3 regions of the Streptomyces sp. NPDC001381 genome follow, and region 2 is predicted to be linked to each of the others. Evidence: riboswitches for the same ligand, from Rfam matches in the RefSeq annotation. Region 2 holds a riboswitch; each other region holds the start of a gene.

Region 1 (9,858 bases), on a different contig from region 2:
CGCAGCGAGTCTACGAGCCACCACCGACACCTCTACGGCTTCCACCCCTTCGGAGCAGGACTGCAGCCGACCTGTGACGCGAACCCCACCCCGGATCCGCGGACACCCCCGCGAAAGCCACCCCCACCCCCCCACCAAGGAAAGCCCCCCGCCCGCCCGCCCGAAAGCCGCCGACACACCGGGCGCGCCCGCGACGGGCCGGCGAACGGCGGTCGGGGGCACTGGGGGGCGGCGTCGGTGGTCGGGGGCCGGGCGGGCTCGCGGTATCCGGGAGACGGCCGTCGGTAACCGGGCGGGCCTGCGGCGGGCCGGGGGGCCGTCGAGGGTCCCGGCGGGCTGGTGCCGGTGGTGGGAGGGCCGGGTGGGCCCTGCGGTTTCCGGTGACGGTCGGCGGTGGGCCGGGCGGGCTCGCGGCGGGCCGGGCGACGGCCGTCGGCGCACCGGTCGCGCCTGCGACGGGGCAGCGAACGGCGGTCGGGGGCACTGGCGGGCCGGTGTCGGTGGTCGGGGGGCCGGGCGGGCCGCGCGGCCGGGGGACGGTGGGCCGGGCGGCCTGCGGCGGGCCGGGCGACGGCCGTCGGGGGTCCCGGCGGGCCGGTGCCGGCGGTCGGAGGGCCGGGCGGGGCCCCGCGGCGGGCCGGGGGACGACTGGCGGTGGGCCGGGCGGGCCCGCGGTGGGCCGGGGGACGGTCGGCGGGGGTACTGGCGGGCTGGGGTAGGGGGGGCGGAGGGGGCGTGGTGGGGTGGGCGCCGGTGGTGGGTGGCCCCCGCGGGCGAGGGGCACCTCTTGTCCGACTGGAAACGGGTGGTGGGTGGGAGAGGGACGACGGGAGCGGTCCGGCGGTCAGAACGCGGGACGCTCGGGATCCAGCACGGCCAGGCCCTCCGCAGGAGACGACGCCTCGGCGAAGTAGCGCCGGGGGATCCGGCCCGCCAGCCGGGCCAGCCGTCCCGCCTCGACACCGGCCCGCATGGCGCACGCCATCCGCTCGGGATCCGCCGCCCGCGTCACCGCCGACGCCAGCATCACCCCCGCACACCCCAGCTCCATCGCCAACGCCACGTCCGACGCCGTACCGGCCCCCGCGTCCAGGATCACCGGCACCCCCGCCTGCTCCACGATCAGCTGGAAGTTGTGCGGATTGCGGATCCCGAGCCCCGATCCGATCGGCGACCCCAGCGGCATCACCGCCGCGCACCCCACGTCCTCCAGCTTCCGCGCCAGCACGGGATCGTCGTTCGTGTACGGCAACACCGTGAACCCGTCGTCCACCAGCGTCTCCGCCGCCTCCAGCAGCTCCACCGGATCCGGCAGCAGGGTCCGCTCGTCGGCGATGACCTCCAGCTTGATCAGATCGGTCCCCAGCGCCTCCCGCGCGAGCCGCGCCGTCAGCACGGCCTCCCCGGCCGTGAAGCACCCCGCGGTGTTCGGCAGCACCCGGATGCCCAGCCGCTCCAGCACCGACAGCACCGAACCCCGGACAGCGGGGTTCACCCGCCGCATCGCGACCGTCGTCAGCTCGGTCCCGGACGCGACCAGCGCCCGCTCCAGCACCTCCAGGCTGGGCGCACCCCCCGTACCCATGATCAGCCGGGACGAGAAGGACGTACCACCGAGGAAGAAGGGATCGTCGGCCACGGCGCTCATCCTCCCTGCACGGCGGTGAGGACTTCCACGCGATCACCCTCGGCGAGTGCCGTGGCGGACCACCGCGCGCGCGGGACGACCGTTTCGTTCAGCGCGGCGGCCACCCCGGAGGGCGCCCGCGTCAGGGACCGTACGACGCTGTCGAGGGCCGTACCGGGAGCGACCACCTGCCGCTCGCCGTTCACCGAGATGTTCATGCGGGCAGCTCCGTGAGGACGGCGGCACCGAAGCGCCGGGGGGTGAAGGGAAGGGCCTCGTCGGGGAGTTCACCGGTGGTCAGGACGTGCGCCATCACGTCACCGGTCACCGGAGTCAGCAGCACCCCGTTGCGGTAGTGCCCGGTGGCCAGCAGCAGTCCGTCCAGCCCGGTCGGCCCGAGCAGCGGCGCGTTGTCGGGGGAGCCGGGGCGCAGTCCCGCGCGTGTCTCCACCAACGGCAGTTCCGTGATGCCGGGGACCAGTTCGTGCGCGTCGCGCAGCAGTTCGTAGACGCCCCCCGCCGTCACCGTCGTGTCCCAGCCCAGCTCCTCGCTCGTCGCCCCCACGACCAGCTCGCCGTTCTCCCGGGGCACCAGGTACACCTGACTCCCGCGCACCACGGCCCGCACGGTACGGCTCAGGAACGGCGCGTACCCGGCCGGCACGGTCAGCCGCAGCACCTGCCCCTTCACCGGCCGCACCGGCGGGAGCACGTCCTCCGGGACGCCCGCCAGCCGCCCGCTGAGGCTGCCCGCCGCGAGCACCACCTGCCCCGCCCCCAGGGCCGTACCGTCCCCCGTCACGACCCCCACGGCCCGCTCGCCCCCGACCGACAGCCGCTCCGCCCACGCCCGGTGGAAGACCACGCCCGCCCGCTCGCACGCGGCGACGAGCGCGTCGGCCAGCCGCCGCGGATCGATCTGGTGGTCGCCGTCCACCCGCAGCCCGCCGCGCACCCCCGGTGCGAGCATCGGCTCCAGGCGCCGGCACTCCCGCCCCGTGAGCCACTCCGAGTCCAGCCCCGACCCGGCCTGCAGCGCGTGCAGTTCCCGCAGATGGGCGCGGTCGTCGGCGTCCAGCGCGACCGCGAGCGTGCCGCACCGGCGGTAGCCGAGGTCCAGCCCGGTGACCTCCGTCAGCTCGGCGGCGAAGTCCGGGTAACGGCGGGCCGAGGCCAGGTTCAGGCCGAGCAGGGTCTGCTCGCCGTGGTGCAGTTCGGTGACGGCGGCCAGCATGCCGGCGGCCACCCGCGCGGCCCCGCCGCCCGGCTCCGGGTCCACCACGGCGGTGGCGAACCCGCGCTGCGCGGCCCGCCACGCCGTGACGAGCCCGATGATCCCGCCCCCCACGACCAGGACGTCGGATGTACGTGTACGCGACATGGGCGTCCAGCCCCTCCCTTCGCCGGCATGACCCGGATCAGGTTCGTACGGTCGGAGGCCGCCAGCCTCCCTCTCAGCCCGGTGCGTCCGGGCTCCCGCGAGTGCTCTACGTTGGCCACACCCTAGCCCGTGGTTCCGCGCACCTGTAAAGGGAGCCTTTCGTCATGCACCGCTCGCTCGACGGTCTCGTCCTCGCCCCCGTCGCCGACCAGGCCCCGGGCCAGGTCGGCACCCGCACCCGCTTCGCCTACCGCGAGCGGGACGGTGTGATCTGGGCGGACTACGCGGGCGGCGACGTCGTGCGCGGCCATCTCGTGGGTACCCGTCAGGGGGACCGTCTCGACTTCCGGTACGTCCAGCTCAAGCACGACGGCACGACGTCCTCGGGGCACTGCGTCTCGACGGTCGTGGAACTGCCCGACGGGCGCGTGCGCCTGGAGGAGACCTGGTCCTGGGAGTCGCAGCAGGGCAGCGGCACCAGCGTTGTGGAGCAGGTCACGGAGCAGGACGGCTGACTGACGGATCGTCACATGTCTAGGGTGATCGGGTGAGTGAGCAGAGGCGGGAAGAAGACAGGCCGGCGGGGCGGCACGTGGTCGTCGTCGGCGCGGGCATGGCCGGGGTGCAGACCGCGGTCGCCCTGCGGGAACAGGGCTTCGGCGGCACCGTGTCGCTGATCGGCGCGGAGCCCCACCAGCCCTACGACCGGCCCCCGCTGTCCAAGGCCGTGCTGCTCGGCAAGGCCGAGGGTTCCGCGTTCGAGGTCGACTTCGAGAGCCTCGGCATCGAGCTGCTGCTCGGCCGCGAGGTCCTCGGCCTGCGTTCCGCCGACCATGAGGTGGACACCGAGGCCGGGCCCGTCCCGTACGACGTCCTCGTCCTCGCCACCGGTGCCGAGCCGGTCCGGCTGCCGGGCGCCGAGGGCGTGCCCGGCGTCCATCTGCTGCGCACCCTCGACGACGCCGAACGGCTGCGGCCGGTGCTCGCCCGCCAGCACGACATCGTGGTCGTCGGCGCCGGCTGGATCGGCGCGGAGTTCGCCACCGCCGCACGCGAGGCCGGCTGCGCGGTCACCGTCGTGGAGGCCGCCGACCGGCCCCTCGCCGGCGCCCTGCCGGCCGAGGTCGCCGCCCCGATGACCTCCTGGTACGCCGACAGCGGCGTCACCCTGCGCACCCACGCGCGCGTGGAGCGCGTCGAACCCGGTGCGGTCGTCCTCGACGACGGCTCCCGGCTGCCCGCCGGCGCCGTGGTCGTCGGCATCGGCGCCCGCCCCGCCACCGCCTGGCTGACCGGCTCCGGCGTCGAACTGGGCGCGCACCACGAGGTCGTCGCCGACGACCGGCTGCGCACCTCGGTGCCGGACGTGTACGCGGTCGGCGACTGCGCCTCCTTCCCCTCGGGGCGGTACGGCGAACGCCTCCTCGTCCACCACTGGGACAACGCCCTCCAGGGCCCGCGCACGGTCGCCGCCAACATCCTCGGAACGGCCACGGACGAGCCCCCGGTGATCTACGACCCGGTGCCGTACTTCTGGTCCGAGCAGTTCGGCCGCTTCGTCCAGTACGCGGGGCACCACGCGGTGGCCGACCGCATGGTGTGGCGCGGCGATCCGGCCGGACCGGCCTGGAGCGTCTGCTGGCTGCGCGAGGACCGCCTGGTGGCTCTGCTGGCGGTGGGGCGCCCACGCGATCTCGCCCAGGGCAGGAAGCTGATCGAGGCAGCCCGCCGCATGGACCCGGAGGCCCTGTCGGACCCGGCCCGCCCCCTGAAGAACGCGACCGCGGTTCCCTAGGGGCGCGGGGCTGTGGCACAGGCGGCTCCGCCGCGTGGGCGCGACCGGTCCCCGCGGCGCCGCCCCCGGAGAACGGCCATCGCGGCCCGCCCGGACATGCGCCTACCCTTGACCCCGTGACCGAGATTGACGCAAAAACCGATGCTCTCGTCCCCGCCTGGCTCACCGTGCCCGACATCGCGGAGATGCTCGATGTCGACGTGATCCGCGTGCGGCAGCTGATCAAGGAAGGCCAGCTCATCGCCGTACGCCGTGGTGAGAACCGCGCGCTGCACGTCCCCGCCGCCTTCATCGACGGGGACAAGGTCGTCAAGGGCCTGTCCGGCACCCTGACGCTCCTGCGGGACGACGGCTTCACCGACGAAGAGATGCTGGAGTGGCTCTTCACGCCCGACGACAGCCTGCCCGGCACCCCCGCACAGGCCCTCAGCGAGAATCGCGGTACGGAGGTGAAGCGCCGCGCCCAGGCGCTCGCCGTCTGAGGCAACCGGTAACGACACGACGGAACAACGGGGGACACCGATGACCGACACCGCCCGCGCCCGCCTCGCGGACGCCCGTCTCTACCTCTGCACGGACGCCCGCACCCGCCAGGGCGACCTGCCGGAGTTCCTGGACGCGGTGCTCGCGGGCGGCGTCGACATCGTGCAGCTGCGGGACAAGGGCATGGAGGCCGCCGAGGAGCTGGAGCACCTCGCGGTGTTCGCCGAGGCCTGCGCCCGGCACGGGAAGCTGCTCGCGGTCAACGACCGCGCGGACGTCGCCCACGCCGCCGCGGCCGACGTCCTCCATCTCGGCCAGGGCGACCTGCCGGTCCCCGCAGCCCGCGCCGTCCTGGGCGACGGCGTCCTCATAGGCCGCTCCACGCACGCCGAGGCGGAGGCCGGGGCCGCCGCCGTCCAGGAGGGCGTGGACTACTTCTGCACCGGCCCCTGCTGGCCCACCCCCACCAAGCCGGGCCGGCACGCCCCCGGCCTCGGCCTGGTCCGCCACACGGCCGCCCTGGGCACGGACCGGCCCTGGTTCGCGATCGGCGGCATCGACCTCGGCAACCTCGACGAGGTGCTGGAGGCGGGCGCCCGCCGGGTCGTCGTCGTCCGGGCGATCACCGAGGCGGACGACCCGGGTGCCGCGGCGGCGGAGTTCGCGAAGCGACTGCGCGACGTCTGACGGCCCCCGGCCCGTCCGGTCGGGGTCCGTCCGCCCCGGGTCCGTCCGTCCCGGTCCGGCGGTCCCTGCGGCCGCTTCGGCCGGACGCCTGTCCGAAGGGTGGACAACAAGCCGACAATCCGGGCAAATATCCGTCATCCGGTTGGGTGACCGTCGGCCCCTGGTTAACCTGCGGGTATGGCCCTTGGAACCGCATCCACCAGGACGGACCGCGCACGCACCGTGCGCGACATCCTGGCCACCGGCAAGACGACGTACTCGTTCGAGTTCTACGCGCCGAAGACGCCCAAGGGCGAGCGGAGCCTGTGGGAGGCGCTCCGCAGGGTCGAGGCGGTCGCTCCGGACTTCGTCTCGGTGACGTACGGTGCCGGCGGCTCCACCCGGGCGACCACGGTCAGGGAGACCCAGCAGATCGTCGTCGACACCACCCTCACCCCGGTGGCGCATCTCACCGCCGTGGACCACTCCGTCGCCGAGCTGCGCAACATCATCGGCCAGTACGCCGACGCCGGGATCCGCAACATGCTGGCCGTGCGCGGCGACCCGCCCGGCGACCCGATGGGCGACTGGGTCCCGCACCCGCGGGGCCTCACCTACGCCGCCGAGCTCGTCCGGCTCATCAAGGAGTCCGGCGACTTCTGCGTGGGCGTCGCCGCCTTCCCCGAGATGCACCCGCGTTCCAGCGACTGGGACACGGACGTCTCGCACTTCGTCGACAAGTGCCGGGCGGGCGCCGACTACGCCATCACGCAGATGTTCTTCGAGCCCGAGTCGTACCTGCGCCTGCGTGACCGGGTGGCGGCGGCCGGCTGTGACACCCCGGTCATCCCGGAGGTCCTTCCGGTGACGAGCGTGAAGATGCTGGAGAGGCTGCCGAAGCTCAGCAACGCCTACTTCCCGGACGTCCTGAAAGAGCGGATGCTCACAGCCAAAGACGATCCGGCCGCTGTACGCTCGATGGGCATCGACTTCGCCACGGAGTTCTGCGCACGGCTGCTGGCCGAGGGAGTGCCCGGACTGCACTTCATCACGCTCAACAACTCCACGGCGACGCTGGAAATCTACGAGAACCTGGGTCTGCACCACCCGCCGCAGGCCTAGACCGGTCGCACCCACATACGACACACTGCGTAGCGGCCACTGGGAGAGGGGCGTACATGGGCTGGACGGTCCTCTACATCGCGTTCGGCATCGTCGCGCTGTGGCTGCTGGGCGAGGTGCTGCTGCAGTACAAGGCGCGCCTGCGCTGGCGGCTGCTGGCGTTCGTCGGCTTCCTCGGCGTGGTGCTCGGTGTCCTGATTCCATCGGTGATCGTCATCGGACTGGGCGCGGCCGCCTTCGCGGTCGGCCAGACCTATGTCACCCTCTCGTTCCGCCGCGGCTTCGCCGAGGGCTGGGCCGTGCGGCGCGGCGACGCCGAGGGGGCGCTCCCCAAGGGCCTGTCCCGAAGCCGCCGCGGCAAGGCCGAGCGCCAGGATCCGACCCTGGAGGTCACCGACCTGGACGGCGGCGAGGCCACCGCTCGTCTCGACGGCGCCGAGGGCTCCTTCACCGGCGACAGCCTCGGATACGGCCAGGACAAGGGCGCCTTCCGCGACGACGACTACGACCACGACGACGTGTTCACCCCGGCCGCACGCGCCGCGCAGGCCTCCGCGGCCGAGACCACCGTCTACTCTCCGCAGCCCCTGCCCGACGACACCAACGCCTACGGCATATACAGCGACTCCGCGTACGCGGCCGCCACCGGACAGCCCCAGGACCAGTACGCGACGGCCGCCCAGGGCGCCGACCAGACCTTCGGCTACGACGGCTACTCCGGGTACAACCAGCAGCAGTACGGCTACGACACCACCGGCCAGCAGCAGTACGCCGCCTACTCCGACCCGTACATCGGCACCCAGACCTACGGCGGCGGCACCTACGACGCCGGCTACGACCAGCAGCAGTACGGGCAACAGGGCTACGCCCAGGAGCAGTACGGCACCGGCGGCTACGGCGAGACGCCGGCCGGCGGCGTCTGGGTCCCGCAACAGCGCAGCACCGACGACCCGTTCGGCGGCGAGCTCCCGCCCGAGCAGCAGTACCCGTACCAGGGTGACGAGCAGCAGGGGCAGGGCAACGGGTACGACGACCAGTACCGGTTCTGACGCTCCGGCACGCCGTACCGATTCTCACCGGCCCTGCGCCGCTCCCGGGCCGGTCCCGGGGCCCCGCTGACCGATGAGTCGCCGGGGGACCCGCCGCCGGACGCTCACTGCGAGCCCCGGAACTCCGGCCCCTCCACCACCAGTCCGGCCACCAGCGCGCCCGACATGCCCGCGTGAGGGAGCCCGCCTCCCGGGTGCGACCAGCCTCCGGCGGTGAACAGCCCCGCCACGCCGGTCGAGTTCGCCGGGTGCAGCAGCCGGCCGCCGGCCGCCGCCAGCGCCGGCGCCGGGACGGCACCGCCCGCGGCGCCGCTCTCCTCCGCGATGTCGGCGGGGGTGCGCACCTCGCGCCACAGCACACGCTCGCGCAGATCCGGCACGGCCCGCTCGGCGGCCGTGAGCAGCGCCTCCACGTGCTCCTCGCCCGGCTGCGACCCGGCGGGGACGACGGCACTCAGCGTGACCGCCTCGTGGTCGCCGTCCGGCACCAGCGCCGGGTCGCCCGGCCGCAGCACGGTGACCGTCGGCCGAGCGGGCACCCCCGGCGCCGCACCGAAGAGGCTCTCCAGTTCGCCCGAGCGGTCCTCGGTGTGCACCACGGTCCGGTGCGCGGTGCCCTCCGGCCGGGCGCCGCGCAGCGCCAGCAGCACGGTCAGCCGGCTGGGCAGACCCTGCTGGGGCGCGACCTCGCCCTCGCCCCGGACGGGAAGCCCCGCGGCACCGCCGGGCGCGACCACGAAGTCGGCGTCCACCACCTCGCCTCCCCCGGAGCCGGCACCCCCGGCCAGCTCCACGCCCGTCGCCCGGCCGTCCTTCTCCAGAACCCGGGTGACCTCGGCGCCGAAGACGAACTCGACCCTGCGCGCCAGACACCGCTCGTACACCGCGCGGGCCAGCTCCCGCAGACCTCCGCGCACGTACCACGTGCCGAAGGCGTGCTCCATGTAGGGCAGGACGGCCGCGCTCGCCGGAGCGGTCCGCGGATCGAGGCCGTAGGCCAGCGCGTGCCCTTCCAGCAGCGCGGCCAGCCGGGGTTCGCGCAGTTCCCAGGCGCCGACCTCGGCCAGCGTGCCGGCCCGGCGGGTGCGCAGCAGACGCTTGTGCGGCACCGCGGGATAGGGCTCACGGTCGGCCAGCACCCGCCAGTTCGGCCACAGGGGCTCCTCCAGGAGCGGGCGGCGGGTGCGGTCCCAGGTCTCGCGGGCCCGCACCAGGAAGTCGCCCCAGCGCTGCCCGGCGCCCGAGCCGAGCGCCTCGTCCAGGGCCGAGACGACGCCCGCGCGCGAGGCGTTCGGCAGGGACACCTCGGTGCCGTCCGCGAACACGTGCCGCGCCGACGGGTCGACCTGGACCAGCTCGACGCGGTCCTCCAGCGGCTCCTTGCCGGTCTTGACGAACAGGTCCCGGTAGACCGCGGGGAGGGTGAGCAGCCCCGGTCCGGTGTCGAAGCCGAAGCCGTCCCGCTCGAAGCGGCGCACCGCTCCGCCGTACGTGTCCGTGCGCTCGTACACCGCCACCCGGTGGCCCGCGACGGCCAGCCTGGCGGCGGTCGCCAGCGCGCCCATCCCTGCGCCGATCACCGCAATCCGTGCCATGCCCGCGACTTTATCGGCCGCCGCCGGACGGTACGCCGCCAGCCCGGCCGCCGCTCCCCGCGCCCCGGCGGCCCGAGGGGAGTACGGGCACGGACGCGATCGTGACCAGAGGACCGCGCCGTGTTCTGAGCCTGAGCACG
Region 2 (9,858 bases):
GCGTGCTCGCTTCCAAGCGGACCGGCAGGACGTGCGGACGACGTCCCGACTCACCACCGAGATCCGGGAGGGGCTCGGCTGGCTCTGGCGCCAGCCGGTCATCCGCTTCCTCACCCTGGTCTCGGCCGCCGACAAGGTGCGCTACGGCGCCGGATACCTGTTGATCATCACCCTCGCCCAGCAGGTGGGTGCCTCACCGCTGTGGATCGGCGTCATCTTCAGCGGCGCGGCGGTCGGTGCCATGGCGGGGGCACTGGTCTCGGACAAGGTCACGCGCCGCTTCCCGCTGGGCCGGATCGCCGTGGTGATGCTGTGGTTGGAGGCACTGATGTTCCCGCTGTACGCGCTCGCCCCCAACCCGCTGCTGCTGGCCGCGGTCGCGGCCGCCGAGTCGCTGGTGGCCCCCGTCTACGCGGTGGCCATGACCACCCACCAGCTGGCCATCACCCCCGACGAGCTGCGGGGCCGCGCGACGAGCGCGGTCTCCACGCTCACCACGGGCGCCTTGTCGATCGGCACGCTCGCAGGAGGCGCGCTGATCACCACACTGGGCGCCAAGCCGCTGGTCTGGCTCTGCGGAGCATGGCTGCTCGTCCTGGCCCTCCTCACCACCGCCAACCGGGCCGTGCGGCAGGCGCCGCCGGCGGGTGAGCTCCCACGGCAGCAGGCCGCCGGCGCGACCGAGACCGCGGACGTGACTGGCTAGCACGGCCGCGGCCGTGACTGGCTAGCGGGACTGGCTTCACCTGCGCAGACGCCCCCGCTCGCTCCGGCGGGCAGGGCCGTCCGTGGGCCGTCCGTGGGCCGTTGGAGGGGGCCCACGGACGGCCGGGGCGACCGGCAGAGGGCTGTGCCCGGCTCGCGGCACGGGTCACGGAAATCGATCTGCGACACTGGTACAGCCATGCCTAAGCCCGGAGAACTCACTTTCGTCGCCCCCCGCGGAGCCAAGAAGCCGCCGCGGCACCTTGCCGACCTCTCGCCGGCCGAGCGGAAGGAAGCGGTCGCGGAGATCGGTGAGAAGCCGTTCCGTGCCAAGCAGCTCTCGCAGCACTACTTCGCGCGGTACGCGCACGACCCCGCCGAGTGGACCGACATCCCCGCCGGGGCGCGGGAGAAGCTGCGGGACGCTCTGCTGCCGGATCTGATGACCGTCGTACGGCATCTGTCCACCGACCAGGGCACCACCCGCAAGACGCTGTGGCGGCTGTTCGACGGCACGCTCGTGGAGTCGGTGCTCATGCGGTACCCGGACCGGGTGACCATGTGCATCAGCTCCCAGGCGGGGTGCGGGATGAACTGCCCGTTCTGCGCCACCGGGCAGGCGGGGCTCGACCGGAATCTCTCCACCGCCGAGATCGTGCACCAGATCGTCGACGGGATGCGGGCCCTGCGGGACGGGGAGGTCCCCGGTGGGCCCGCCCGGCTGTCCAACATCGTGTTCATGGGGATGGGCGAGCCCCTCGCCAACTACAAGCGGGTCGTCGGAGCCGTCCGGGCGCTCACCGATCCGGCGCCGGACGGGCTCGGGCTCTCGCAGCGCGGGATCACCGTGTCGACGGTCGGGCTCGTGCCCGCCATCCACCGGTTCTCCGACGAGGGCTTCAAGTGCCGTCTCGCCATCTCGCTGCACGCGCCGGACGACGAGCTGCGCGACACCCTCGTCCCCGTGAACACGCGGTGGAAGGTGCGCGAGGTGCTGGACGCCGGCTTCGAGTACGCCGAGAAGTCGGGCCGCCGGCTGTCCATCGAGTACGCCCTCATCCGGGACATCAACGACCAGGCCTGGCGAGGCGACCGGCTCGGGCGGCTGCTCAAGGGCCGGCCCGTGCACGTCAACCTCATCCCGCTCAACCCGACCCCCGGCTCGAAGTGGACCGCGTCGCGGCCCGAGGACGAGAAGGCGTTCGTCGAGGCCATCGCGGCGCACGGGGTGCCCGTCACCATCCGGGACACCCGCGGCCAGGAGATCGACGGGGCGTGCGGTCAGCTCGCGGCCACCGAGCGGTAGTCTGACCTCAGTACCAGTACATCTTCATATTCCGACAGGGGAGCGCCACAGCGCTGAGAGTGCGGCACCAGGCCGCAGACCCTCTGAACCTCGCCCAGGTCATTCTGGGTAGGAAGTTCGGTCATCGCTCAAGCTGTTGTGCCCCGCCCGGCCGCCCCGGGCGGGGCCGCGTCTCTTCCTGGTCAACCCCAGGAGGAAAACCAGTGCACACCAGGACGTTCGTGGCCGCGGCCGTCGGCCTCGGTCTCGTCACGCTGTCCGCGTGCGGTGCGGAGTCGTCCGACGACAGCGCGTCGAACAGCGGCTCCAGGACCGTCACCCTCGTCAGCCACGACTCGTGGGCCGTCTCCAAGAGCGTGCTCGCCGGCTTCGAGAAGGAGTCCGGGTACAAGGTCAAGGTCCTCACGGACGGCGACGCCGGGCAGGCCGTCAACAAGGCCGTCCTCACCAAGGACAACCCGCAGGGCGACGTCTTCTTCGGCGTCGACAACACCCTGCTCTCCCGCGCCCTCGACAACGGTCTGTTCCAGTCCTACGAGGCCAAGGGGCTCGACCAGGTCGGCAGCGCGTACCAGCTGGACTCCGGCAGGCACCGGGTCACGCCGGTCGACTACGGCGACATCTGCGTCAACTACGACAAGCAGTACTTCGCCGACCACAAGCTGGCCCCGCCGGCCACCTTCGCCGACCTGGTCAAGCCCGCGTACAAGAACCTCCTCGTCACCGAGAACGCCTCCACCTCCTCGCCCGGCCTCGGCTTCCTGCTCGGCACGGCCGCCCGGTACGGCGACGACGGCTGGGAGGGCTACTGGAAGCAGCTCAAGGCCAACGGCGTGAAGGTGGTCGACGGCTGGGAGCAGGCCTACAACGAGGAGTTCTCCGGCTCGGCCGGTGGCAAGAAGGCCAAGGCGGACCGGCCGCTCGTCGTGTCGTACGCCTCCTCGCCGCCCGCCGAGGTCATCTACGGCGATCCGAAGCCGAGCACCGCGCCCACCGGCGTCGCGACCGGCACCTGCTTCCGGCAGGTCGAGTTCGCCGGGCTGCTGAGCAACGCGCGCAACAGCGCGGGCGGCAAGGCGCTCATCGACTTCCTGATCACGAAGAAGTTCCAGGAGGACATGCCGCTCAACATGTTCGTCTACCCGGTGGTGAAGGGCGCGAGCGTGCCCCCCGAGTTCACGCGGTACGGGCCCGCCGCCGAGGACCCCGAGACCATGGACCCGGCGAAGATCGCCGGCCATCGCGACCAGTGGGTCAAGTCGTGGACCTCGCTCGTCCTGAAGTAGTCCCCGCCGGGAAGCGGTCCGGGAACGCGGCGCGGCTCGGGCTGATGGCCCTGCCCGTCGCGTTCTTCGGGCTCTTCTTCGCCTACCCCGTCGCCGCGATCGTCGCGCGCGGACTGAAGGTCGACGGGGCGTGGCGGTTCGGACGGCTGGGGGAGGTGCTGGCCCAGTCCGACATCCGGCACGTCCTGTGGTTCACCACCTGGCAGGCGTTCGCCTCCACCGCGCTCACCCTGCTGGTGGCGCTGCCGGGCGCGTACGTCTTCGCGCGCCTCGACTTCCCCGGCAAACAGGTGCTGCGGGCGGTGGTCACGGTCCCGTTCGTACTGCCGACGGTCGTCGTCGGTACGGCGTTCCTCGCGCTCGTGGGACGCGGCGGACTGCTCGACGAGCTGTGGGGCGTACGCCTGGACACGACCGTGTGGGCGATCCTGCTCGCGCACGTCTTCTTCAACTACGCGGTCGTCGTACGGACCGTGGGCGGGCTGTGGGCGCAGCTCGACCCGCGGCAGGAGGAGGCCGCGCGGATGCTGGGCGCGTCCCGCCTGCGCGCCTGGCGCACGGTCACCCTGCCCGCCCTCGGGCCGGCCGTGGCCGCCGCGGCGCTGATGGTCTTCCTCTTCACCTTCACCTCCTTCGGTGTGGTCCAGATCCTCGGCGGGCCCACCTTCTCCACCCTCGAGGTGGAGATCTACCGCCAGACCTCCGAGATCTTCGACCTCTCCACCGCCGCGGTCCTGACGATCGTCCAGTTCGCGGCCGTGGGCGCGATCCTCGCCGTGCACGCGGGGACCGTACGGCGGCGGGAGACCGCGCTGCGGCTGGTGGACGCGGACCTGACCGCCCGGCGGCCGCGCGGGGCCGGGCAGTGGGCGCTGCTGGCCGGGGTGCTGGCGAGCATCGCCGTGCTGCTGGTGCTGCCGCTCGCCGTGCTGGTGCAGCGGTCCCTGGACGCGCCGGACTTCGCCTACTACCGTGCCCTGACCAGCGAGGACGGGAACGTCTTCCTGGTCCCGCCGATCGAGGCGATCGGCAACTCGCTGGAGTACGCCGCCGCCGCGACCGCGATCGCGGTGGTGATCGGCGGGCTGGCCGCGGCCGCCCTCACCCGGCGGGACGCGGGCCGGCTCGTCCGGGGCTTCGACGCGCTGCTGATGCTGCCGCTGGGCGTGTCCGCGGTGACCGTCGGCTTCGGGTTCCTGATCGCGCTGGACGAGCCCCCGCTGGACCTGCGGAGCAGCTGGCTCCTCGTCCCGCTCGCCCAGGCGCTGGTCGGGGTCCCCTTCGTCGTACGGATCATGCTGCCCGTGCTGCGGGCGGTGGACCAGCGGCTGCGGGAGGCCGCGGCGGTGCTCGGGGCGTCGCCCTGGCGGGTGTGGCGGGAGGTGGACCTGCCGATGGTGCGGCGCGCGCTGCTCGTCGCGGCCGGGTTCGCCTTCGCGGTGTCGCTGGGGGAGTTCGGGGCGACCGTGTTCATCGCGCGGCCCGACAACCCGACGCTGCCGGTGGCGGTGGCGCGGCTGCTGGGGCGGGCCGGCGAGCTCAACTACGGGCAGGCGATGGCCCTGTCGACGATTCTGATGGTGGTGTGCGCGGTGGCCCTGCTGGTGCTGGAGCGGCTGCGGACCGACCGGACGGGGGAGTTCTGATGCCACTGCTCGAACTGGAGCGTGCCACCGTGCGGTTCGGCGGACGGGCGGTGCTCGACGCCGTGGACCTGGGGGTCGCCGAGCACGAGGTGGTGTGTGTGCTCGGGCCGAGCGGCAGCGGCAAGTCGACGCTGCTGCGGGCGGTCGCCGGGCTCCAGCCCCTGGACGCCGGGCGGGTCTCGCTCGACGGGCGGGACCAGGCGGGAGTGCCCGCGCACCGGCGGGAGCTCGGGCTGATGTTCCAGGACCACCAGCTCTTCCCGCAGCGGGACGTCGGCGGCAACGTGGCCTTCGGGCTGCGCATGCACGGCGCCTCCAGGAAGGAACAGGAGCAGCGGGTACGGGAGTTGCTCGACCTCGTCGGTCTGCCCGGGGCCGGCCGCCGGGCCGTCGCCGCGCTGTCCGGCGGTGAGCAGCAGCGGGTGGCGCTGGCCCGTGCGCTGGCGCCCCGGCCGCGGCTGCTGATGCTGGACGAGCCGCTCGGCCAGCTGGACCGTTCACTGCGGGAGCGGCTGGTCGTCGAACTCAGGGAGCTCTTCGGGCGGTTGGGCACCACGGTCCTCGCGGTCACCCACGACCAGGGCGAGGCGTTCGCGCTCGCCGACCGGGTCGTGGTGATGCGGGACGGGCAGATCGCCCAGTCCGGTACGCCCGTCGCGGTGTGGCAGCGGCCCGCCGACGCGTTCGTCGCCCGCTTCCTCGGCTTCGAGAACGTGGTGGAGGCGACGGTCGCCGGGGAGGTCGCGGTCACGCCCTGGGGCAAGGTGCCGGTGCCGGACGGCTCCCCGCAGGGACCGCGCACGCTGCTCGTCCGCCCCGCCGGAGTACGCCTGACCGACGCCGACGAGGGCCTGCGCTGCACGGTCGTCGCCCGCACCTTCAAGGGCACCCATGTCGCCGTCCACCTCCAGCCGGAGGGCGCACCGCGACTGGAGGCCGCCTGCCCCCTGCACGAGGCGCCGGAGGCCGGCGCCACGGTCGGAGTGATCTTCGACCCGACGGAAACCACGGTGCTCGGCTGACGGGCGCACGCCTGGGTGCAGCGCCGGTACGGGCGGGAGAACGCGGCCCTGTAAGCCCGAGCCCGCCCCTGCTGAAGCACAGGGGCGGGCTCGTCCAGGGCAGGAACTCCGATGGGGCGCGGGTCAGCGGTTGTTGGAGCCGCGGCGGCGCATGCCGAAGAAGACCGCGCCGCCGCCGATGACGACCAGCAGGGCCGCGATGCCGGCGATCAGACCGGTGTTGGAGGCGCCGGTCTCGGCGAGGTTGGACTCCTGGGCCGCGGGCGACGGGGCGTTGCTCGCGGACGGCGCGGCGCCGTCGTCCGCCGAGTCCGACGGGCTCGGCGACGCGGTGTCGGCCGGGGTCGAGGCGGAGTCCGACGGCTTCCCGGACTCCGGCTCCGACTCCGAGGGCGCGGTGGACGGGGTGGAGGTGTCGTCGGCCTCGCAGGCCTCGGCCGGGGTGGTCAGGTTGCCGGCGATGTCCTCGTCCACCAGGACCTTGCTGTTCTTGGTGGCCTTGACGTGGATCCGGTAGACGGCGTTGGGCGCCCAGTCCTCGGTGAAGGCGATGGTGACGCCCTTCTTGGACCCCTCGACCGTCTGCTCGCCGACCTGCCTGAGGTCGGCGCCGTTGTTCTCGAGGAAGACGGTGACGACGGCCGGGGTGCCCGACGGGTCCTTGTCGGTGACGGTGATGACGCCCTTGGCGCCGTCACAGCCGGCAGCCGCGGAGAAGTCACCTATCTCGCAGGCCAGCGCGGTGCCGGCGGCACTGAACGCGAGGGCGGCGGAGGCGGCGGTGACACCGAGGAAACGCACCGAACGGGCGGCGGTACGGCGGGAAAGGGACACGTTTGTCCTTTACGGGAAGCGCAACTGCGGGGGGTGGAGGGGGAGATGGCGCCCCCGGTGATGCCGAGTGCGTCACCATCCCCAGCAGGCTCACAGGTCTATAAGCGTTCCATAAGAAGTGTCAATGCGGGGACGCCTCGGAGCCGTTGGCTTTGCCCGCTTATTAACCACCGAGACGTTTCAACGCCTCCGGAGCCTCCTCGATCCGGTCAACGAGGGCGATACGGGACTCCATCGACCGCCGCCCTTCCTCATCGCCCACCATCCGTGCCCCGGCGAGCAGTTCGTCGAGCGCGTTCGACGTCGCCGTCGGACGTCGTCCGCTGGGGCCAGGCGTAGGTCCGGGCGGCAGGACCAGGGCGTCCGAGGTGTTCAGGGCGAGCAGGGCGGCCGTACGGGCCGTCAGGTCGACGGCCTGGACACGACGGGGGAGGGAGAGGACCTCACGGTCGGGGGAACCGTCGAACGGCTGGGCGGGTGTCGTCGGACGCACCCGCCCTTGCCGGGCACGGCCGGGCGGGAGGAGGGTCAGCTCTCGATGGCCGCCGGGTCCATCCAGACGATCTCCCAGGTGTGACCGTCGAGGTCGTCGAAGGAACGGCCGTACATGAAGCCCATGTCCTGCGTCTCGCCGCCGACCGAGCCGCCGAGCGACAGCGCCCGGTCGACCAGTTCGTCGACCTTCTCGCGGCTCTCGGCACTCAGCGCGATCAGGACCTCGCTGGTCTTCGTGGCGTCCGCGATCTCCTTCTTGGTGAAGGTCGAGTAGAACGGCTTGGTGAGCAGCATCGCGACGATCGTCTCGCTGATGACCACGGAGGCCGCGTTGTCGTCGCTGAACTGCGGGTTGATCGAGTAGCCCAGCTCCGTGAAGAACTTCTTCGAGGCGTCGAGGTCGTTCACGGGCAGGTTGACGAAGATCATCTGCTGGTAGGCGGGGGCGGTCATCGGTCTCTCCCATCGGGTGGATGCGGGGGTGCGTCTCGTGTGTGCTGTTCGGTGGGGTAGACCGGGGGGCCGCGCGGAACTCATCGGTGCGCGCGGTCCTTTCCCTACGGGTTTTCGGTGCGCGTTCCTCAGCGGGCCAGCGGGAGCGACGCCAGCTCCGCCACCACCAGGGTCAGCGGGACGAAGAGGCTCAGCAGGGCACCGGTGCGCAGCGCGGCCGCAGTGCGCAGCGTCCTGGTGGGGGCGCCGAGGCGGAGCAGGGCGGCGGTAGTGTCGGCGCGGGCCTGCCGGGCCTCCACGGCGGCCGTGAGGAGCGTGGCGACCGTGCAGCCCGCCACGACCGAGGCGCCGAGGGCGGTGAGGGGACCGGAGGAGGGGTCGGCGGGGTCGTACAGGGCGGCCACCGCGTACGCGCCCGAGGCCACCGCGCAGACCACGCCCAGGGGGCCGCCGATGCGGGAGGCCTCCTGCATGAGGCCGCGGCCCGCGAGCAGGCGCAGCGCGCCGGGGCGGGCGGTCTGCAGGAGGCGGCCGCAGAGGTGGGTGAGGCCGGGGCCGGCCAGGGCCAGGCCGAGCGCGGTGAGGGTCCAGCCGAGGAGGACCGCCGTGGGGGCGGTGGGCAGGCCGGTGGGGAGGGTGAGGTCGGCGGCGGTGGAGGTGCGGCTGGCGTAGCCCTCCACCGCCAGCCCGGTGGCGAGGAGGGCGGCGCCCCAGGGGAGGGCCGTGGGGTTGAGGGGCGGGGGGTCGTGGGGGGTGAGGTCGGGCAGAGGGGACGGGGTGTGCCGGGTGCCGTCGGCGGGGGCGGCGGCCGGGGCTGCGGCAGCGGCCGGCGCTGGGCGCGCGGGCTGGACGGTGCGGCTGCCGAACCGCCCGTACGTCCCGGAGCGCGCCCCGGGTCCACGACCGCCGCCGATGTTGCCGATCCCGCCGAAGCGGCCGAGGAGCCCGGTGGCCGACTGCGCTGCCAGGAGGGTGTCGCGGGGGCGGAGCATCAGGGCCACCGACACCGACGCCGTGACCGGGACCAGCGACAGGAGGGTGAGCGCCGCCGGCAGCGGCAGGGGGTGGTCCGCCGCCAGGAAGTCCGCTGCCGCCCCGTCGAAGGGCATGCCCGTCAGGTCCCCGCGCAGGTGGAGGAAGAGGAGGAGGGCCAGCATCGAGCCGAGGAGGGTGGACAGGGCCGTGGTGGTCGCCGAGACGGCCATCAGACGGGCCGGGCCCAGGCCGATGGCCGCCAGGCCGGGGCGGGGCCGGGTGCCGGGGTCGGTGCGGGCGACCGCGAGGGCGAGGTGGACCGTCGCCGCCAGGGGAACCGCGCACCAGGCCAGGCGGAGGAGGGAGGCCGGTGAGGCATCGGGGTGGGTCAGGGCGTTGCCGAGGGTGGAGAGGAGAAGGAAGCCGGTGGCCGCCGAGGCCGCCGCGACCAGCAGACGGCGCAGCTGGACGGCGGGGTGGGCGCTGCGGGTCAGACGGAGAGCGAGCACGTGGCCCCCTGGCCTTCCGGTTCGGCCCCCTGCCCTCGCGGCTCCCCCCGACCGTCCGTCTCGTCCGGCCCGCTCCCGCGGCGGTCCGCGTCGCTCCTGCGGTGTTCCGAGCCGGCCTCCTCCCGGTGGTCCGGCCCGGTCTCCTGGCCTTGCGGTTCGCTCTGCCGACCGTCCGGCCCGGTCGTCCGGCCGTGCGCCTCGGCCCCGTGGGCGTCCAGCTCCGGCCTCCGGTCTTCCGGGGCGGCCTCCCGGCCTTCGTGCTCCGTTGTGCGATCAAGCTGCTCGGTCCCCCGGCCGTCCGGCTCGGAGGGCTCGGGTCTGCGGGCGGGTCCCTGGGGTTTCGGGGTGGGGGGCCGGGTGTTCGGGTGGGTGATCGGGGGGAGGTGGATCGTTGTGACGCGGCGGCCGTCCAGGAGGGTGATCCGGCGGTCGGCCAGGGCCGCGGTCTCCGTGTCGTCGGTGGCCAGGACCACCGTGATGCCGTGCGAGCGGGCCGCCGTGGTGAGCGTCCGCAGGACGTGGGCCCGGTCCGCCCGGTGCAGCGGGGCCGTCGGTTCGTCCGCGAAGAGGATGGAGGGAGCCGGTGCGAGCGCGCGGGTGATGCAGACGCGCTGGCGTTCGGCCTGG
Region 3 (9,858 bases), on a different contig from region 2:
CACCCATCTCGACGAGGCGCTGGACCGGATCCTGGCGGAGGAGCGGAGCACCGGCTGACCCGCCGACGGCAAGCCGTGGCGGAACGCTTCGCCACGGGGGTGGGGGCCCGCAGTAACGCTTCTTCTCTGACCTGCCGGTGTCTCGTCCTCCGCAGGGGCGGGGGGGCGCCTCTCGGGCACCCCCCGTCTCAACGCTTGCGCCGTGTCAACGCTTGCGTCGCCTGCCCCGGCCGCTCCGGGGCTGGGCGGGGCCTGCCGCCGCTCCCGCCGGAATCGACTCCGCCGCCGAAGCGGCCGCCGTTCCCGGTTCAGGACGGTCGGCCGCGACCACGAGGGCCGCGAGAGCCGTCGTGACCGGAACCGACGCCACCAGGCCGATCGAGCCCACCAGCGTGCGCACGATCTCCTCGGCGACCAGCTCGCTGTTGGCGACCGCGCCCACGCTGCTCTGCGCGATCGAGAAGAGCAGCAGCAGCGGCAGCGCGGCACCGGCGTAGGCGAGGACGAGCGTGTTCACCACGGACGCGATGTGGTCGCGGCCGATACGGATGCCGGCCCGGTACAGCCCGCGCCAGCCCATCGCCGGGTTGGCCTCGTGCAGCTCCCAGACCGCGGAGGTCTGGGTGACCGTCACGTCGTCGAGGACACCGAGCGAGCCGATGATGATGCCGGCGAGCAGCAGACCGCTCATGTCGATCGACGGGTACAGGCCGTGGATCAGGCCGGTGTTGTCGTCCGTGTTGCCGGTGAGCGCGGCCCAGTCGATGAACCAGGAGCCGAGGAAGCCGATCAGCATCAGCGAGATGAGTGTGCCGAGCACGGCCACGGACGTACGGGCCGAGAGGCCGTGGCACAGGTACAGGGCGATCAGCATGATGGCGCTCGATCCCACCACGGCCACCAACAGCGGGTTCGAGCCCTGCAGGATCGCGGGCAGGATGAAGAAGTTCAGGATCAGGAAGCTGGCGGCGAGCGCCACCAGCGCCATGACGCCCCGCAGCCGCCCGACGATCACGACGGCGACCGCGAAGATGATCGCCAGCACCGTCATCGGGACCCGGCGGTTCACATCGGTGACCGAGTACTGCAGGTCCTTCGGCGCCGAGGGTTCGTAGGCGACCACGACCTTCTCGCCCTCGTGCAACTGCCGTGACTGGTCCGGCTGGACGATCTCGGTGAACGTACGGCCCTTGTCGTCGCCGGTGTCCACACGGATCGTGGCCTTCTTGCAGGTGCCGTTCGCCTGCTGCTCGGCGGAGGAGCCCTCGGCGGTCGAGGTGTCGCCGGTCGGCGTACTGCCGGAGGCGTTCACCGACTGGCAGCTCACGCTCACCACCTTGGTGACCGTGGCCTGCTGGGTCTGCCGGTCGAAGCCGACCCCGGTGCGCTCGTGCGCCGGGGCACCACCCGGCCAGAGCACCACGAGCCCGACCAGCACCGCCGCCGCGAACGGGATGAGGACGGCCGCGATGACCTTGCGCAGATGCTTGGAGACCGGGGCGGCCGGGCCATGACTGTGGCTGTGCCCGTGCGTATGCCCGTGGCCGCCGCCCGAGCCGGCGCCGTGCCCGCCATGCCGGCCGTCCCCCGGGCCGTGCCCGCCATGCCGGCCGTCCCCCGGGCCGTGGCCGCCGGTGTGACCGTCGCCGGCACCGTGCCCGGGTCCGTGTGAAGGGTCTCGGCCGTGTCCCGCACCGTCGCGGGACTCATGCCCGCCGCCGTACGCCTCACCGGCGTCCTGCCCCCGGTCCGCGCGGTGTCCCGCACCGTCACGGTGCTGGCGACCGCCGTATTCCTGCCCGGGGCGGTGGCCATGTTCTCCGCCGTATCCCTCGCCGCCGCCGTGCCCGGGACCTCTGCCCTGTTCTTGCCAAAGCGGATCACGGCCATGCCCGGGACCGGCCTCGCGGCCCTGGCCGTTGCCTTGACCGGGACCACGCGTGATGTCGTGGCCGCGGCCGGTGTCGGGTGCCCGCCCGGGTCCGTTGCTGAAGTCGCGGTCGTCTCCGCGGCCCTGGGCGGGCGCGCTCCGAGGACCGCCGAGAGGACCGTTCCCGGGGCCACCGCCAGGGCTGCTCCCGTGGCCGCCCCCGGGGCCGTTCCCCGGGCCGCCGCCAGGACCGTTTCCGGGGCCGCCGCCGGTGCCGGGCCTGCGGGGTGGCTCGGGCGGCGGATACGGGGGCTGGTGTGTCGTGGTCACCGCCCGATCATCGCAAGAACGAAAGAGGCCCACTGTTCACCGCGCCACAAAGGACGCTAGCGTGGAGCCACCTTTGCACACGCGGGAGCTCGGAGCACCGGGCTGAGAGGGCGCTGACCTCCGTCTTCGCGATGTTTCACGTGGAACGTCACTCGAGCCGAGTGATGTGTCACATGAACGTCGGCAGACGGTAGCCGCTGCGTCGACCGCCGAACCTGTTACCGGGTAATGCCGGCGTAGGGAGTAGGTCTCATGACCAACAAGGACGCACGCACGCCTGCCTTCACGCAGAACGCGGCCGGCGGAAACGCCGCCGACGCGACCGGTGAGAAGGCCGGGAAGTCCATCGGCTGGCACAAGGGGTATGTCGAGGGCAGCCGCCCCGACCTGCGTGTGCCGGTTCGCCAGGTGCATCTCACCAACGGGCGGTCGGTCACGCTGTACGACACCTCCGGCCCGTACACCGATCCGCTCGTCGACACCGACGTCCGCAGGGGCCTGGCGCCGCTGCGTGAGAACTGGATCATCGCTCGCGGCGACACCGAGGAGTACGCGGGCCGTCCCGTCCGTCCCGAGGACGACGGCATCAAGCACACCGCGCCGCGCGGCGGACTGCGCAATCTCGACGCGGTGTTCCCGGGACGCCCGCGGCTGCCGCGCCGAGGCCGGGACGGCAAGGCCGTCACCCAGCTCGCGTATGCGCGCCGGGGGGAGATCACGCCCGAGATGGAGTTCGTGGCTCTGAGGGAGAACGTTTCTCCCGAGGTGGTCCGCGAGGAGATCGCGGCGGGCCGGGCGGTGCTGCCGGCCAACGTCAACCACCCGGAGATCGAGCCGATGATCATCGGCAAGCGGTTCCTGGTGAAGGTCAACGCCAACATCGGCAACTCGGCGGTGACGTCCTCCATCGAGGAGGAGGTGGAGAAGATGACCTGGGCGACCCGCTGGGGCGCCGACACGGTCATGGACCTCTCCACCGGCCGCAACATCCACACCACCCGCGAGTGGGTGCTGCGCAACTCCCCCGTCCCGATCGGCACGGTGCCGCTCTACCAGGCGCTGGAGAAGGTCGACGGCAGGGCCGAGGAACTGACCTGGGAGATCTACAAGGACACCGTCATCGAGCAGGCCGAGCAGGGCGTGGACTACATGACGGTTCACGCGGGTGTCCGCCTCCCGTACGTCCCCCTCACCGCGAACCGCAAGACCGGCATCGTCTCGCGCGGCGGCTCGATCATGGCGGCCTGGTGCCTGGCCCACCACAAGGAATCGTTCCTGTACGAGAACTTCGAGGAACTCTGCGAGATCCTCGCCGCCTACGACGTCACCTACTCGCTGGGTGACGGCCTCCGGCCCGGCTCGATCGCGGACGCCAACGACGAGGCGCAGTTCGCGGAGTTGCGCACGCTCGGGGAACTCAACGCGATCGCCAAGCGTTTCCACGTACAGACCATGATCGAGGGCCCGGGCCACGTCCCGATGCACAAGATCAAGGAGAACATCGACCTTCAGCAGGAGATCTGCGATGAAGCTCCGTTCTATACCCTCGGCCCGCTGACCACGGACGTCGCGCCGGCGTACGACCACATCACCTCCGGCATCGGTGCCGCGATGATCGCCTGGTGGGGCACGGCCATGCTCTGCTACGTCACGCCCAAGGAACACCTGGGCCTGCCCAACCGCGACGACGTCAAGACCGGCGTCATCACCTACAAGATCGCCGCCCACGCGGCCGATCTCGCCAAGGGGCACCCCGGTGCGCAGGAATGGGACGACGCGCTGTCGGACGCCCGTTTCGAGTTCCGCTGGGAGGACCAGTTCAACCTGGCCCTCGATCCGGACACGGCCCGGGAGTTCCACGACGAGACGCTGCCCGCGGAGCCGGCCAAGACGGCTCACTTCTGCTCGATGTGCGGGCCGAAGTTCTGTTCCATGAAGATCTCTCAGGACATCCGCAGGGCACATGGCGGGAGCCAGGAGGAGATCGAGGAGGGCATGGCCCAGAAGTCGAAGGAGTTCGCGGCGAGCGGGAACCGGGTGTATCTCCCCCTCGCCGACTGAGGCGGCCCGGCGGGGGACCGAGGTCGTCCCGAGGGTCCCGGTCCGGGGAGTGGCCGACCCGGACCGGGAGCCCGGCCGGTCAGGCCGGGAGGTCCTGTGGGTACCAGCGGAGTTCCACGGTGTTGCCGTCCGGGTCCTGGACGTAGACCGACATGGCGGTGCCGCGTGCGCCGTAGCGCTCCACGGGGCCTTCGAGGACCGTGAAGGTTCCCGTCTTGATGAACTCGTCCCAGTCCAAGGGGTCCACGGTGAGACATATGTGGTCGACGTTGGACTCTCCGCGGGGCCGGTCCACCAGGTCGAGGATGGTGTCTGGGGTGATCCTGACCGAGGGGAAGGGGACCTTGCCGGCCCGCCATTCGGCGACGCGTACCGGTTGCAGGCCGAGGTGTCCGGTGTAGAAGTCCAGGGCCCGCTCGACGTCTCCGACGTTGAGGACCAGGTGGTCGAATGCCTTCACGCGCAGAGCGGCCGAAGCGGTCATGGTTGGCTCCTCGGGTGGGGGTGCGGGTGGACAGCGGGTGGACACCTCTCACGATCCGCTGGAGGGCATCCGTCATCAAGGCGGGATCGGCATAAGATCGTTGAGCATGGCTAAACGCCGGGGGGACCGTGCTGGAACGGGTGGAGATCGAGACCTTTCTGACGCTGGCCGAGGAGCTGCACTTCGGCCGTACCGCCGAGCGTCTGCGTGTCACGACGGGGCGGGTCAGCCAGGTGATCAAGAAGATCGAGCGGCGGATCGGAGGCTCGCTGTTCGAGCGGACCAGCAGAACCGTGCGACTCACGCCGATCGGACGGCAGCTGGCCGATGACCTGGTTCCCCTGGTCGCGGGAATGGAGGAGGCGCTCCGGCGGGCGGCTGACGCCAGTCGCGGTGTCACGGGAGAACTACGGGTCGCCTTCCTCGGCGAGGGGACGGCACCCGTCCTCCTGAAGGCGGTCGCCCTGTTCGGCGAGCGGCACCCCGACTGCAGAGTCGACGTACGGGAGGTTCAGCTGTCCAACTCCCGTGCCAGCCTGCTCGACGGCTCGGTAGACGTCCTGATCGCCTCGTACCCGTTCGACGGCATGGCCTGCGGCCCGGTCATGCTCACGGAGAGACGGGTCCTCGCGGTCCCCGCCGGGCATCCGCTCGCCGGCGAGGAGTCGGTGTCGGTCGAAGTGCTCGCGGACCATCCCGTGGTGCAGTACCCGGAGGTGACCTCGGCGGGGTTCAAGCGGGACCGCACACCGGACCGCACCCCCTCGGGCCGACCGGTTCCCAAGGGCCCGACCGGAGGGTCCTTCTCCGAGATGCTCACGCTGGTGGCGATGGGCAGAGGCGTCCTGCCGGTCGGCGAACACGCCCGGCGCTACTACCCCCGGCCGGACGTGTCCTACGTACCCCTCCACGACGCGCCGCTGATCGAACGGGGGCCGGTCTGGAGGGAGGCGAACACCACGCAGCGGGTCCGCGCGTTCGTCCGGGCAGCGGCCGACGCCGCGGAGAACCCCGCGTTCGCCTGAGCGTGCACGGCTCGGAAAGGCGGGGCGTCGGTGCTTGACTGAGCCCATGACTGCGCGATCCATGAGCAAGGGCGCGAACCTGCCGGTCGACTCGCCCGCAGTTCGTGTGGAACTGAGCTGGTCCGAGGGGACCGGAGGGCCGGACGTCGACGCCTCGGCCCTGTTGCTGACCACCGCCGGCCGGGTGCGGGACGACGGTGACTTCGTCTTCTACAACCAGCCGCGTCATACGTCCGGCGCCGTGACGCACCTCGGCAAGCAGCGGGGCGGCGGAGTCGTGACCGACACGGTTCAGGTGGACCTCGGTGCGCTGGAGAGCGCCATCGCGCGTGTGGTGCTGTGCGCGTCGGCCGACGGTGGCACGTTCGGACAGGTGTCCGGCCTGACGCTGCGGTTGCTCGGCCCGGACGGGCGGTCCGAACTGGCGCGCTTCGAGATGCGGGCGGAGACGGAGACGGCGTTCATCGGCGGCGAGCTGTACCAGCGCGAGGGACGCTGGAAGTTCCGCGCGGTCGGTCAGGGGTATGCCTCCGGACTCGCCGGTCTGGCCACGGACTTCGGGATCACGGTCGACGAGGAACCGTCCGGCGCCGCCGCCCCGCCGTCGCCCGCGGCGGCCGCCCCGGCACCTCCTGCCGCAGCCGCCCCGGCGCCTCACGCCGCAGCCGCCCCGCCACCCCCTGGGGCGGTCGCCCCGCCCTTCCCCGCGGCGGCCGCCCCGGCGCCTCCCGCCCCGCCCCCCTCGTCGCCCGCCGCGACCACGCCGCCTCCCGGCCCCCGCCTGACCAAAGGCGAGGAGCGGCTGCCCGTGGACATGCGCAAACGGCTGTCCCTACGCAAGGAACAGGTGGCCGTCAGCCTGAGCAAGCGCGGCGCCGCGGGGATCCGCGCCCGGGTCATCCTCGTCCTGGACGCCTCCGGCTCGATGGCGTTCCTGTACTCGCGCGGTGTGGTGGCGGACGTCGTGGAACGCATGGCCGCGGTGGCGGCCCAGCTCGACGACGACGGTGAGATGCAGGCCTGGACGTTCGCCAGCAACCCCGCACGCCTCCCCGACCTGCGCCTGGGCGAGCTCCCCGAGTGGCTGCGGCTGCATGTGCGCGTGGGCGAGATCAGTCTGTTCCGGCGGGGCAAGAAGCCGCGCAAGGGGCTGGAGGAGGGGCAGGTGGACATGCGGGCGGTCGGCATCCAGAACGAGGAGCAGAAGGCGATCGCCGAGGTCAGGGCCTATGTGCGGGACAATCCCGCGACCGCGCCCACCCTGGTCCTCTTCTTCTCCGACGGAGGGGTCTACCGCGACGCGGCGATCGAGCAGGAGCTGCGCGCGGCGGTCGAGGAACCGGTCTTCTGGCAGTTCGTGGGGCTCGGCCGGTCCAACTACGGCGTCCTGGAACGGTTCGACACGCTCCCCGGCCGTCGCGTCGACAACGTCGGCTTCTTCGCCGTGGACGACATCAGCACCGTCCCGGACCAGGAGCTCTACGACCGGCTGCTGTCGGAGTTCCCGTCCTGGATCACGGCGGCCGGCCGGGCGGGCATCCTCTGATCCGCGCCGGCCTCGGCTGATCCGCGCCGGCCTCGGCTGATCCGCGCCGGCCTCGGCTGATCCGCGCCGGCCTCGGTCGATCAGCGCAGACACGGGCGGACCCACGCCGGCACCGACCGAACGGCTTGCGCTCCCCCACGCTCCCCAGGTCCACATGCGTACGGGGGCGCAAGCCGAGGGCCTATTCCGGCTGGTGCTCCGGGCCTCCGAAGTCCGGGCTCGTGTAGTCCGGGCTGGTGAAGCTCGGGCGCGGGCCGGTCCCCGGGCCGCCGTCGGGGCTGGTGAAGCCCGGACGGTCGTACCCGATCTTCGGGAGGCGACCGGTGGGGGCCGGCGGTGAGGGTTCCGGGCGCAGCGCGGCCGTCGTGCCGGGGTCGGCGAGGGCTTCCCGCAGGAACGGCAGGATCCCGCGCTCCAGCAGGGCGTCCCGCCAGGCTTCCCTGGCGCGGTCGACCTCGTCGCTCAGTTCGCCGTACGGTCCGGCTTCCAGCGAGGGGCGGTTGCGCAGTGCGGTGAGCAGCAGCCCGACGGTGGCGACGAGGATCGCCGCGGCGGCGATGGCCCCGAACGCCCATCCGACGTTGAGCATGGCCTGGGCGACCGTCTGATCGGGTTCGACCGCCCTGAGGAGGTAGCCCACGAGCAGGAAGATCACCGCGGCGGTTCCGGCGAGGACGGGGGTGAGGACGGCGGCGACGGCGACGGCGCCCGCCCCGGCGGCCTCGGCGGCCTGCGCCGCCTCCCCCATGGTGGTGGCGAGCCCCATCGCGGCCGCGCCCGGCTCGCCCGAGCCGGACTCGCGCGGGGACGACGGGGTGGACGGCGCCGGGTGGCGCAGTTCCTCGCGGACCTTCACATAGTGGTGGTACTCGGCCGCCGCGGCGGCCGTGATCAGCGCGGTGGCGTTGAGCGCCATGGTGCGCAGTTGTTCGGGGTTGAGCCGCTGTCCGACCGCGGCCAGTTCCGGGTGGTGTGGTGCGGAGCGCAGCGCCTCGTCGAGGACCCGCTCGTACTCCTGGCGGTCCTCACTGTGCAGGTGCTGCGGAACGCTGTTCATGTGCATCCCCCGATGCTCCGTAGGGCTTGGGGCTCGCATGCCAACGAGCCGTCGGGCAGAAACGGAGGGGAGCCTGCTACGGATAAGCCGATGGTAGAGCGGCGACGGCCCACGGTGACAGGGGGTTTGCCGAAATTGGCCTCTGGCCTGCGACGCCGCGGGCCGCCCCGACGCGGGCCGCGCCCGCCTCGTGAGCGCCCGGCCGACCGATCGTGAACGCTCAGACGTCCAGCGGCAGTTGCTGGACCAGCAGCTTTCCGGCCATCGTCACTCCGCCGTCCATCGCGATGGCCAGCCCGTCGGCGTAGACGTGCGGTCCCTCGACGTGCGGGCCGCCGTCGTCCTCGCCGTCCTCGGAGCCGACCTCGCCCAGCAGGTACGGGATCGGGCTGTGTCCGTGAACGATGCGGGCGCCGCCGTACGTATCGAGCAGGGAGCGGACGGCGTCGGCGCCACCCTCGTCGCGGAAGGAGAAGCGCTTGGTGAACTTGCGGAACAGATCCCACACCTCGTCCGCGTCGTTGCGCGTGATCGTCTCGCGGATGGTGTCGTTCACCGCCTCGATCGAGTCGCCGTAGTCGAGGTAGGCGGTGGTGTCGGAGTGGACGAGCAGATGACCGTCGACCTCCTCGACGGCGTCCAGCCGGGCCATCCACTGGAGGTGGTGGTCCTGGAGGCGGTCCATGTCGTACTTCTGGCCGCCGTTGAGCAGCCAGGCCGCCTGGAAGGTGGCGGTGCCCGCACCGGAGTTGACGGGCGTGTCGCCGAACCGTTTGGCGCCGAGCAGAAGCAGCTCGTGGTTGCCCATCAGGGCCTTGCAGTAGCCGCCGGCCGCGGCGGCCTCGGCGGACAGCCGCATGACCAGGTCGATGACGCCGATGCCGTCCGGGCCGCGGTCGGTGAAGTCGCCGAGGAACCACAGCCGGGCGGTGCCCGCGCACCAGTGGCCGGCCGTGTCGATCAGGCCCTTCTCCTGCAGCGCGGCCACCAGTTCGTCGAGGTAGCCGTGCACGTCCCCGACGACGAACAGCGGTCCGGGACCGGTCGCGGGCAGCGGGGCCGGGGCGGCCGCCGGGTCCACGGCCACCTGGAGCGTGTCACCGCGGTTGATGACCGGCAGGTCGCGCTGCGTGGGCGTGTAGCCGTCCGGGTGCTCCAGGGGCTCCTCGAGGGGCGGGGCGACATTGCCCGGATGCGCGTCCTGGTCGTACGGACCGGTCTCGTGCACGTACGCGGGTACCCGGAAGTCGCGCAACGTCGCCGTCCGCTCCGCCTCGGGTCCCTGACCGGCCCCCTGAGTCATCAGACCCCTCCACCATCGCGCCGCATGCACCCTTCGGGCTGCCTGGTCGCAGCTGCCCGCGGTGCCGTGCGCCCATCATAGGAATGCGGATCGGGCCGTGTGATGACCCAGGGGTGGTGAATCGGAGCAAGGCTCCAGTTCCTCGCGGCTTTCGCCCCGATTGGGCCGGGCTTCGGCAGTCG

The links. A riboswitch is a leader RNA that binds a small molecule or an ion and turns the genes downstream of it on or off. The one in region 2 is predicted to bind thiamine pyrophosphate.
Region 1: it holds a riboswitch for thiamine pyrophosphate, as region 2 does, so the genes downstream of both, thiO (glycine oxidase ThiO) here and ACFY2L_RS32385 (thiamine ABC transporter substrate binding subunit) in region 2, are expected to answer to the same signal.
Region 3: it holds a riboswitch for thiamine pyrophosphate, as region 2 does, so the genes downstream of both, thiC (phosphomethylpyrimidine synthase ThiC) here and ACFY2L_RS32385 (thiamine ABC transporter substrate binding subunit) in region 2, are expected to answer to the same signal.

Annotation. Positions count from the first base shown of each region.
Region 1 is NZ_JBIAWO010000001.1:409,527-419,384, reverse strand. It holds gene pknB (Stk1 family PASTA domain-containing Ser/Thr kinase) at 1-1, opposite strand, end outside; gene ACFY2L_RS01910 (thiazole synthase) at 845-1,639, opposite strand; gene thiS (sulfur carrier protein ThiS) at 1,645-1,845, opposite strand; gene thiO (glycine oxidase ThiO) at 1,842-3,008, opposite strand; TPP riboswitch at 3,006-3,117, opposite strand; gene ACFY2L_RS01895 (hypothetical protein) at 3,173-3,523, shown strand; gene ACFY2L_RS01890 (NAD(P)/FAD-dependent oxidoreductase) at 3,556-4,803, shown strand; gene ACFY2L_RS01885 (Rv2175c family DNA-binding protein) at 4,920-5,285, shown strand; gene thiE (thiamine phosphate synthase) at 5,326-5,973, shown strand; gene metF (methylenetetrahydrofolate reductase [NAD(P)H]) at 6,151-7,074, shown strand; gene ACFY2L_RS01870 (hypothetical protein) at 7,131-8,123, shown strand; gene ACFY2L_RS01865 (phytoene desaturase family protein) at 8,228-9,718, opposite strand.
Region 2 is NZ_JBIAWO010000010.1:108,978-118,835, forward strand. It holds gene ACFY2L_RS32375 (MFS transporter) at 1-706, shown strand, start outside; gene rlmN (23S rRNA (adenine(2503)-C(2))-methyltransferase RlmN) at 905-2,011, shown strand; TPP riboswitch at 2,038-2,144, shown strand; gene ACFY2L_RS32385 (thiamine ABC transporter substrate binding subunit) at 2,215-3,297, shown strand; gene ACFY2L_RS32390 (ABC transporter permease) at 3,342-4,943, shown strand; gene ACFY2L_RS32395 (ABC transporter ATP-binding protein) at 4,943-5,965, shown strand; gene ACFY2L_RS32400 (LAETG motif-containing sortase-dependent surface protein) at 6,089-6,799, opposite strand; gene ACFY2L_RS32405 (hypothetical protein) at 6,963-7,292, opposite strand; gene ACFY2L_RS32410 (VOC family protein) at 7,328-7,747, opposite strand; gene ACFY2L_RS32415 (hypothetical protein) at 7,876-9,231, opposite strand; partial or broken gene ACFY2L_RS32420 (ABC transporter ATP-binding protein) at 9,585-9,858, opposite strand, start outside.
Region 3 is NZ_JBIAWO010000004.1:201,025-210,882, reverse strand. It holds gene ACFY2L_RS19570 (SsgA family sporulation/cell division regulator) at 1-58, shown strand, start outside; partial or broken gene ACFY2L_RS19565 (YibE/F family protein) at 206-1,675, opposite strand; TPP riboswitch at 2,272-2,460, shown strand; gene thiC (phosphomethylpyrimidine synthase ThiC) at 2,453-4,261, shown strand; gene ACFY2L_RS19555 (VOC family protein) at 4,341-4,745, opposite strand; gene ACFY2L_RS19550 (LysR family transcriptional regulator) at 4,874-5,770, shown strand; gene ACFY2L_RS19545 (VWA domain-containing protein) at 5,817-7,316, shown strand; gene ACFY2L_RS19540 (hypothetical protein) at 7,498-8,379, opposite strand; gene ACFY2L_RS19535 (metallophosphoesterase) at 8,594-9,676, opposite strand.